Regions from separate parts of the Microbacterium sp. CFBP9034 genome, predicted to be linked through region 1. Evidence: predicted binding sites of a transcription regulator. Region 1 holds the regulator's gene; the other holds the start of a gene.
What was found. The regulator HspR, encoded in region 1, represses chaperone genes until heat shock. The targets are predictions, from matches to a motif close to AAGTTGAGTCNNNNNGACTCAACTT.
Positions count from the first base shown of each region.

Region 2: SOM19_RS15885 (ATP-dependent Clp protease ATP-binding subunit) is a predicted target of HspR. The motif match lies at 1,188-1,212, and genes of this name have one in related genera.

Region 1 is NZ_JAXCWC010000001.1:405,375-410,606, reverse strand. It holds gene SOM19_RS01805 (DUF5979 domain-containing protein) at 1-2,418, shown strand, start outside; gene SOM19_RS01800 (ribokinase) at 2,467-3,378, opposite strand; gene SOM19_RS01795 (heat shock protein transcriptional repressor HspR) at 3,435-3,917, opposite strand; gene SOM19_RS01790 (DnaJ C-terminal domain-containing protein) at 4,102-5,106, opposite strand; gene SOM19_RS01785 (nucleotide exchange factor GrpE) at 5,121-5,232, opposite strand, start outside.
Region 2 is NZ_JAXCWC010000002.1:981,095-986,326, forward strand. It holds gene SOM19_RS15880 (aminotransferase) at 1-1,111, opposite strand, end outside; gene SOM19_RS15885 (ATP-dependent Clp protease ATP-binding subunit) at 1,227-3,806, shown strand; gene SOM19_RS15890 (LLM class flavin-dependent oxidoreductase) at 3,887-4,756, shown strand; gene SOM19_RS15895 (LLM class flavin-dependent oxidoreductase) at 4,753-5,232, shown strand, end outside.

The DNA of each region.
Region 1 (5,232 bases):
GAGACCGGCGCCGTCACGGTGAACGCGGCACAGGGCCGCATCGACGGGTCCATCTACGCCCCCGAGGCGACCCTCACCGTGAACGCGGCACCGCTGGACGGCCAGGTGCTCGCGCGCAATGTGATCCTGCAGGGCGGCGAGATCCACACCTTCCTCTTCAGCGGCCAGCTCTCGTGCGACAACAGCGAGGCCGGCACGTTCCGGGCGCGCAAGGCCCTCGAGGGCATCACGGCGGCCGACCTGCCGGCCGGTACGACCTTCACCCTCAACTACTCCGCCGCCATCCCCGACGCCGAGGCCGTCACCGGATCACTCGAGCTGCCCGCGAGCGGTGATTGGATCGACGCGGGTGTCAGCTTCCCGGTGGGAACGGTCGTCAGCTTCCAGGAGGTCGCGCCGGAGAGCGTTCCGGGCTACACCTGGGGCACGCCGGTCATCACGCCACCGAGCATCATCATCGGCGCGGACACCACGGTAGACGTCACGGTCGCGAACATCGCGACGCAGATCACCGGCACGTTCACGGTGTCCAAGAGCGTCGTCGAAGTCGATCCCGGCGACCCCGCGGCACCGGCGGTCACCGGCACGGTCCCGGTGACCTGGACGGCCACGCTCGACGGCACCGAGATCGGCACGGGCACGCTCGCCGTCGACTTCGACGGCACGCCGGTCGGTCCCGAAGGATCCTTCCCGCTCGGAACCGAGATCTCACTCACGGAGGATCTCTCGGGCATCGCGGCACCGCCCGGATTCCAGTGGGGCAGCCCGGTCTGGATGCCCGGCAGCACCTTCACCATCACCGATGACACCACAGTCGCGGTGGGGTTGGTGAACGTCCTCGTCGAGGACTCGGATGAGCGCACCGTCACGGTGACCAAGCAGGTGTCCGGCGAGGGCGCGGATCCGCGCTTTGGGTACGCGATCAGCTACAACGTCGATCCCGTGGTCCCCGGGGAAGAGACCCGCACGACCCGAGACCTCACCGTCGGGACGCCGGTCGCCCTCGTCGATCTCGAAACGGGCACCGACACGCTGCGGCTCGCCGAGCTGCTTCCGACATTCGACGGCGCTGCGGTGGATGCCGCGGACTGGGAGCTCCCCGTGTTCCGCGTCACGCAGAACGGCGTGACCGAGGAATTCCGCCCCGGTGGCTTCGAGGGTGTCGTGGACCTCGATCAGGCGATCGTCGACATCCCTCTGGCCGGCACCGCCGATGTGTTCATCGAGGTCGGCAACGAGGTGCTGACCGGAACCTTCGAACTGTCCAAGGCGCTCGAGGGGATCACGGCCGAGGACTTGCCCGACGACACGGAGTTCACCGTCAACTGGACGGCGACCACCCCCAGCGGAGCCGTGAGCACCGGGACGGTCCGGCTGCCGGCGGACGGCACCGCCGTGTCTCCGGTCGACGCCGGCGGTGACGCCCTGCTCTTCCCCTACGGCACGATCATCGCATTCGACGAGGAACCTCCTGGCGCCGTCTCGGGGTTCGTCTGGACCGGCGCCAGCTTCGATCCCGCTGAGGTGACGATCGGCGATGAGGCCGCGGCCACGGTCTCGTCGACCTTGACCAACACGGCGGATGAGATCACCGGGTCGTTCCAGGTGGTGAAGGAACTGGTGGGGATCGAGCCGGACGAACTCCTGTTCGACTCGCTCACCGTGGCGTACATCGCGACGCTCCCGGGCGGCGGCGTGCAGGCCGGCACCATCCAGGTCCCCACGGACGGCACCCCGGCCGCGCCGGTCGACGCGGAGGGCGACGTCGTGCAGTTCCCGATCGGAACATCGATCCGGTTCGCCGAGCTTCCACTCCCCCCAGACGCACTGCCGCCGGGCTATCAGTGGGCGACGCCCGTCTGGCACCCCTCGGACGGAATCGTCATCACCGTGGACCGCCGCGTGAAGCTCGCCGTGGTCACCAACACGGCGGTCGAGTACACGCGCATCTCGTTCGTCAAGGAGGTGTCGGGTCCGGCCGCGGATCGAGTGCCCGCCGACGAGGTGTTCCGGGGACAATGGTGGCTCGACAACGATGCCACCGACGACGGGGCCGAAGGCTGGGCGGAGTTCCGGGCGGGCGAGGTCCTGGTCTCGGCCGACTTCCCGGTCGGTTCGATCGTCGAGGTGAGCGAGCCGACCCTCCCGGTCGTGCCCGGAGTCGTCTGGGGCACGCCCGTCTGGACCTCCGGCGGCGTCCCGCTGACACTCGACGAACCGGGACGCTACCTCGTGCCGACGAACGTGACCGCCGACACCACGATCTCGCTCGAGCTGAACAACATCGCCAACAGCAGCGGCGGCGGCGACCTGCCGGCGACCGGTGGCGGTGCGATCGCGCCGGTCGTGCCGATCGGTGCGATCGCGCTGATCATGCTCGGCGCGGCGCTGCTCGTGCGACGGCGGGAAGGCGCCTGACGTCGGGACGTCACGGCCCCTCCGGCCCGCCCGGCAGCGAGACGGGACTCAGTTCGGCGACGGAGTGGCCGCGGAAGCGAGTCGCTCGTCGATTTCGCCGGCGAACGGCATGGACTCGGCGGCACCGCGACGGGTGACCGAGATCGCGGCCGCGGCGGACGCGGCCTGCAGCGCGGATTCGAGCGGTATGCCGTCCGCGAGGCGTGCGACGAGCACTCCGGTGAAGGTGTCGCCGGCCGCGGTCGTGTCGACGGGTGCGACGTCGTGCGCATCCACCCGCGCGACGAGCTCACCGTGGCGAGCCACGATCGCGCCGCGGGCGCCGAGGGTGACGACCACCGTCGTCGCGATCAGGCTCAGCGCACGGGCGGCGGCCTCGGCATCCATCTCGCCCGACAGCTGCGCCGCCTCGCCCTCGTTCGGGATCAGGATGTCGGCCAGTTCGACGAGCGCATCGATGCCGTCGGAGACCGGCGCGGGAGTGAGGACCGTCGTGACCGCGTGCGATCGGGCGAACGCCATCGCCTCGACGAGCAGGGAGGCCGGTCGCTCCAGCTGGACGACCAGGTGCGAAGCGCCCGCGATCGCGTCGCGGTCGCCCGCGTCGAGCAGCGAGCGATCGTTGGCCCCCGGCACGACGACGATGGAGTTCTCGCCGTCGTCGGTCACCGTGATCTGCGCGATACCCGTCGAGTGGTCGGTGATCGGGAGGCGCGAGACATCCACGCCCTCGGCCTGGAGAAACGACCGTAGTGCGACGCCGAAGTCGTCCGCTCCCACGGCGCCGATGAAGGCGACGGATGCCCCGGCACGCGCCGCGGCGACCGCCTGGTTGAGCCCCTTGCCGCCGGGGCCTGTGGCGAACGCGGTGCCGAACATGGTCTCGCCGGCCCGCGCGCGGCGCGGCTGCCTCACCACCAGATCCATGTTGGCGCTCCCCAGCACGACGATGCGTCCCATGTCTGGTCTCCCGTTCGATCCGATGCGCTCAGCGGCGCACCGCGAGGATGATCCGACTACGCGGGCTCGGATTCGGGCGCCTCGGCATCCGTCGGCGGGGCACTCCGGTCGATCTGCGGTCGGGGCCGCCACACGACGAGCTCGGTGGCCCGTCGGACCCGCGTGCCGTGGCGGAGGGTGACGACGGAACCTGTGGCGCCGGCGGCGAAGACGCGGGCTCCCGGACGGCGCTCGAGCTCGGTGCGCACGCGCTCCTCGAGGTCGCGCACGCGGCCGTGCAGCTCGCGCACCCGCTCCTCGAGCTCGAGGATGCGGACGATCGCCGGAAGGCCGATCCCCTCCGCCGACATGCGGGCCACTTCTCGCAGCTGCGCCACGTGGCGGATCGAGTACCGCCGGGATCCGCCCGGGGTGCGGTCCGGCACCACGAGCCCCAGGCGGTCGTACTGCCGCAGGGTCTGCGGGTGCATCCCCGACAATTGGGCGGCGACGGCGATCGCGAAGATCGGCGCATCGTCGTCTATCTCGTCCGCGCTCATTGCCTCACCTCGCAGCTCGGTCGTTGAGCGAGCGCGGGGCCCACGCGGCCGGAGGCTCCGCGAATCGCGCCAGCGATTCGTGGAGGGGACGTGGGGACCCGACGAAACGCCGGGAACCGGCGTCACTCGTCGGCTCGACGCGTTTCGTCTCGCTCGTTCCTCGCTCGCTCAACGACCGATCCTCTCAGCCGCGGGCCTTCGACATCAGGTCGGCCCGCGGATTCTCCTTGGGCTCGAGCTCGTGGTACCGCTCGAGCGCTTCGCGGGCGGCGTCGTCGAGGTGCGACGGCACCGCGACCTGCACCTCGGCGAGGAGGTCGCCCGTGCCCTTCTGGGTCTGCACGCCGCGTCCCTTGACACGCAGCACGCGACCGGAGGGCGTTCCCGGAGCGACGCGCAGCTTGACGGGGTCGCCGCCCAGCGTCGGGACCTCGATGGTCGCGCCCAGCGCCGCCTCGGTGAAGGTGACCGGGATGGTCACGCGCAGGTTGAGGCCGTCGCGGGCGAACACGGGATGCGGCCGCACCGCGACCTGCACCACGACGTCGCCGGGCTCACCGCCGTCGGGCGACGGGCGCCCACGACCCCGGAGGCGGATCTTCTGCCCGTCCGAGACGCCCGCGGGGATCTTCACCTTGAACGGACGGCCGTCCTCGCCCTGCAGCGTGATCGTCTCGCCCTTGGTGGCGGTGACGAAGTCGATCGTGGTGCGGGCGGTGACGTCCGCGCCGCGCGTGGGTCCGCCGTATCCGCGGTAGCCGCCCGTGGACTGGCCGAACCGGCCGGTGCCGAAGCCCGCGCCGCCCTGCTGCTGGTTGAACATCGCGAAGATGTCGTCGAAGTCCTCGCTCTGATACCGGCCGCCGCTCCCGCCGCGGCCCTGGTTGAACATGCTGAAGACGTCTTCGAAGCCCCCGTTGCCGCCCTGGCCGCCCGCCGTGAAGCGGGCGCCAGAACCCATCGCCCGGATCTGGTCGTACTCCTTGCGCTGCTCCGGGTCGGAGAGCACCGAGTAGGCCTCGCTGATCTCCTTGAACTTCGCCTCCGCAGCGGCATCGCCCTGGTTGGAGTCGGGGTGATAGGTGCGCGCGAGCTTGCGATAGGTCTTCTTCAAGTCGGCGTCGGCGACGTCCTTGGAGACGCCGAGGATCTTGTAGAAGTCCTTGTCGAACCAGTCCTGACTGGCCATCGATGCCCTCCGGCCTACTCGACCGGGACCGCGACGACGACCTTCGCCGGGCGGAGCTCGACCGAGCCGAGGCGGTAGCCGATCTCGACGACCTCGAGGATCGTCGGGGCCTCCACGCCGGGTGTC
Region 2 (5,232 bases), on a different contig from region 1:
CGGCGGCGAGCCAGGGGAGCAGCAGCGACCCCGCCGGAACGGTGAGCGGAGGAGTCGCCATGCCGATCGCAGCACGCACCAGGGCGGTCGCGACGGGAAGCGGGACCGACACGGCCTGCCCGAAGATCGCCCGCTCGCTCACCAGGTTGCCCGCCGCGTACGCGTTGGCGGCATCGGTCGCGAGCACGTGGTGGGCGCTCGCGACCAGCGTGGCGCCCCGCACCACCACGAGCGGCCAGAGTACCCGCGCCTCGGCCTCGGAGAGCGGACGCACCGCGTGGTACGCCGCGACGGCGCGCATCGCCGCGGGCAGATTTATCCCGTCGTGGTGCAGCAGGGAGGAGACGGTGATCGCGAGCTCGCCGACCGCCCAGGTGCGGTTGAGGTCGCCGAGGTCGATCACGCCGTCGGGCACCCGTGTCACCGGGTCGGCGGTGACGACGTTGTCGTCGGTCAGGTCGCCGTGGATGAACTGCACGGGAAGCTCCCCGGCGATGTCCTCGACGACGGTCCACGCGGATGCCGCGGCCTCCGCCAGCCGGGCGCGCACCGCCGGATCGGCGACGAAGGGGAGGAGCTCCTCCAGCACAGCGGGTGCATGGCGCAGATCCCACTGGTGCACGCGCTCGGCGGCCGGAACGTCGAGATCGTCCAGAGCGAGGGCCACGCGGCCGGCGAGCGCGCCCAGTTCGGCGACCACTGCGGGGGAGAGGTAGCCCGACAGCGTCTCACCCTCGAGGAACTCGAGCACGCGCGCCTGCATCGTGACTCCCGCGACGACGACGGAGCAGGCCGTCGTGCCGTCCTGGGAGATCGCCCGCGGCGCGCGGGCTCCGGCACGATCGGCGATCGCGGCGGCGGCGGCGGACTGCGCCTCGAGCTCGGCGGCGGTGACGCTGGGGTTCGCGATCTTGAGAAGCAGCGGGGGAGCGCCTGCCCGCTCGAGGAGGAAGTTGCGGTCCTGGTGGCTGCCGAGCGCGCTCGCGGTCGACCGGATGCCCCACTCCTCTAGGACGATCCGCGCCGCGGTGCTCTCGTCGATCTCGGGCGGCGCGGGCTGCACCCGCGGCGACGTCGCCGCGTGGTCGTCGCCGTGCGTCGGGTCGGTCATCGCGGGCTCCTTCGTCGCTGCTGCGATGAGGCTACTCGCGTCGCCTCCCGGGAATAGGTTCCGTCCCGGTGGGTTGAACTTGATACGCATCTACTCAAGTTTCAGGAGAGACGGAATGCCCGAAGACTTCACCCCCTCTGCGGACGCCGACGACAGCGGCTCGTTCGACGAGTTCCTCGCGCGCTACCTGGCCAGGGAGCGTTCACGCGCCGAACGGTCGATCGACCTCAGCCGCTTCCTCGGCGCGCGCACCCAGGAGCTGCTCCAGCGCGCCGGCCGCTTCGCCCTCGAGCGCGGCCAGCGAGAGCTCGACGCCCTGCACGTGCTGCGCATCCTCGCCGACGAGGCGCCCGCCCGTGACGCGGTCGAGCACATCGGGGCCGACCCCACCGCGATCGTCCGCGCCGCCGAGCAGCGCCTTCCGGCGGCCTCCGCCGCGGCCGACATCGATGGCGCGGTCATCACGCCGTCGGTGCAGCGCGCGCTGTTCCACGCCTTCCAGGTCGCGCGTTCGTCCGGCTCGACCTACGTCGATCCCGAGCACCTCTTCTTCGCCCTCGTGCTCGCCCAGGACACTCCGGCCGGCCAGGTGCTGGCGCGGGCCGGTGTGACCGCCGAAGCCCTCACCCAGGGATTGCGTGACACGGTCACGTCCGGCGGCGAGCCGACGCCTGCGGACGAGACGGATGCCTCGGCATCCGCCACCCCGCTCCTCGACACGTACGGCACCGACCTGACGGCGCTCGCCGTGGCCGGCGAGCTCGATCCTGTGATCGGGCGCGCCGAGGAGATCGAGCAGACCATCGAGATCCTCAGCCGGCGCACCAAGAACAACCCGGTGCTCGTCGGCGAGGCCGGCGTCGGCAAGACCGCGATCGTCGAGGGCCTCGCGCAGGCGATCGTCGACGGCGGCGTGCCCGAGCAGCTGCTCGGCCGGCGCGTCGTGGCGCTCGACCTCCCCGCGATGCTGGCCGGCACCCGGTACCGCGGCGACTTCGAGGAGCGCCTCACGAAGACGATGGACGAGATCGCCGCGCACAAGGGCGAGCTCATCGTGTTCATCGACGAGGTGCACACGGTCGTGGGTGCCGGGGGAGCGGGCGACGGCGGCATGGACGCCGGCAACATCCTCAAGCCCCGCCTGGCGCGGGGCGACCTGCACCTCGTGGGCGCCACGACCCTCAAGGAGTACCGCGTCGTCGAGAAGGACCCGGCGCTCGAGCGCCGCTTCCAGCCGGTCAAGGTCGGCGAGCCCACGGTCGAGGACGCGGTGCTCATCCTGCGCGGTCTCCAGCCCGCGTACGAGGAGCACCACGGCATCGCGTACACGGACGCGGCGATCCGCGCGGCCGTCGAGCTCAGCGACCGCTACCTCACCGACCGGGTGCTTCCCGACAAGGCCATCGACCTGATCGACCAGGCCGGTGCGCGGCTGCGGCTCCGCCTCGGCGCGAAGGTCGACGTGAGCGACCTCATCGAGCAGCTCGCCACCCTCGAGGCCGACAAGAACGCGGCCGTCTCGGCCGAGCACTACGAAGAGGCCTCGCGCGTCCGCGATCAGATCGCCGCCGTGCAGGCGAAGCTCGACGAGGCCACCACCGCGGGCGCCGCCCGGAGCGGCGATGCCGTCGTGGGCGAGCCCGAGATCGCCGCCGTCATCAGCCGGGCCACCGGCATCCCCGTCAACCGGCTGACCGAGACCGAGCGCGAGCGACTCGCGCAGCTGGAGGACGAGCTGCACGACCGCGTCATCGGGCAGGACGACGCCGTGACCGCCGTGGCCAAGGCCGTGCGGCGCAACCGCACCGGCATGGGCGACGCCCACCGTCCGGTCGGCTCCTTCCTCTTCCTGGGCCCGACGGGCGTCGGCAAGACCGAGCTCGCCAAGGCGCTCGCCGCGAGCCTGTTCGACGAGCCGACGGCGGACTCGGGCGGCAGCGCCGTGATCCGCTTCGACATGAGCGAGTTCGGCGAGCGTCACACCGTGTCGCGGCTCGTGGGCGCCCCTCCGGGATACGTCGGCTACGACGAGGCCGGCCAGCTCACCGAGCGGGTCCGCCGCAACCCGTACTCGGTCGTGCTGTTCGACGAGATCGAGAAGGCCCACCCCGACGTCTTCAACCTGCTGCTGCAGGTGCTGGACGACGGCCGGCTCACCGACGGGCAGGGCAGAACCGTCGACTTCCGCAACACGGTCATCGTGATGACATCGAACCTGGGCTCGGAGTTCCTCGCCTCGCGAGGCGGTGCGATCGGCTTCCTCGCCGACGGCGGCGGGTCGACCGGCTTCGGCTCGGAGAAGGACCTGCGCGACCGCGTCATGGGCAAGCTGCGCGAGGCGATGCGGCCGGAGTTCCTCAACCGCATCGACGAGATCGTGCTGTTCCGCAAGCTCGACAAGCCCCAGTTGCGCGAGATCGTCGGCCTCATGCTCGCCACGTCCGAGCGGCGCCTCGCCAAGCGCGAGGTCGGGCTCGAGGTCACCGACGCCGCGATCGACTGGCTGGCCGAGCACGGCTACGAGCCGGAGTACGGCGCGCGGCCGCTGCGACGCCTGATCCAGCGCGAGGTCGACGACCTCATCGCCGACCTGTTCGTGACGGGCGCGCTCGTGGACGGCGGGACGGTGACGGTGGATGCCGCGGCCGACGGCCTGACCGTCCGCGCCGGTGCGGCGTACTCCGTCGCGGCCTGATCGCACACCGAAGGCGCCGTGGAGCGATCCACGGCGCCTTCGCCATGCGTGGTGTCGGATCCGCCTGCCAGAGTGGAGGCATGACCCGCATCGGCGCGATCTTCAACCCGTACACCCACTCGCCCGACGAGTTCCTCGCCGCGGTCCGCGACGCCGAGGCCGCCGGCGTTCCGGAGCTGTGGCTCTGGGAGGACTGCTTCCGCCAGTCCGCGTTCGCCGCCGCCGCGGCCGCGCTCGCCCGGACCGAGCGCCTGAAGATCGGCATCGGCATCGCCCCGATGCCGCTGCGCAACGTGGCGGCGACGGCGATGGAGATCGCCACGATCGAGCGCCTCTTCCCTGGCCGCCTGCTTCCGGGCGTCGGGCACGGCGTGCTGCCGTGGATGGGCCAGGTGGGCGCCCGCGTCGCCTCGCCGCTGACGCTCATGCGCGAGTACGTGCCCGCCCTGCGAGGTCTGCTCGCCGGGGATGAGCTCGACGTGGACGGCCGCTACGTCACGCTCCGCGGCGTCCGCCTCGACGCGCCGCCGGTGACACCGCCACGGGTCTACGCGGCGGCGGAGGGGCCCAAGACGCTCCGCCTGAGCGGCGAGGTCGCCGACGGCACGGTGCTCGACAGCGGCCACACCCCCGAGGAGGTCGCCGCCTCCGTCCGCGCGATCCGCGAGGCCCGGTCCGAGACCGGGCGCGACGGCGCGCACGACATCGTCGCCTACGTCATGGCGGCGTTCGGCCCGGACGCCGAGGCCCGCGCGATCGCCGATGTCGGCGAGCGGGACGATCCGCACCGCCGCGCCGTGTGGGGCGAGCCCTCCGAGGTCGCAGCCGGCACGCGGGCGTTCTTCGACGCCGGTGTCGACGAGGTCATCCTGCTGCCGGCATCGCGCGGAGACCTCGCCGCGTTCTACGCCGGCTCGGGTGAGGTCGCCCGGCTCGTCGGCGCCGCATGACCGAGCGTGCCGGCCGGCTGTCGATCGGCGTCGCGGCGGCCGTCGGCCCCGAGCTGGCGGCGCACATCGCACCACGGATCGAGGCCGCCGGGTTCCACGCGCTGTGGGTCAACGACACCCCCGGTCACGACGCACTCGAGGTGATCGCGGCTGCGGCGCGCACCACCGACCGACTGGTGGTCGCGACCGGCGTGCTGCCGGTCGACCGCCGCCGCCCCGCCGAGATCCTGGACCGCGTCCGCGACCTCGGGCTGCCCGCCGATCGGCTCGTGCTGGGCATCGGCTCGGGCGGCCGCGCGCCGGGGGCCCTCGATCGGGTGCGGAATGCCGCCGCCGCGCTGGGTGCGGGCACGACGGCCCGGGTCGTGGTCGGCGCCCTCGGCCCGAAGATGCGGCGGCTGGGGGCCGAGGCATCCGCTGGTCTTCTCCTGAGCTGGCTCACGCCGGACGCGGCCGCCGACCAGGCGGCGGAGGCG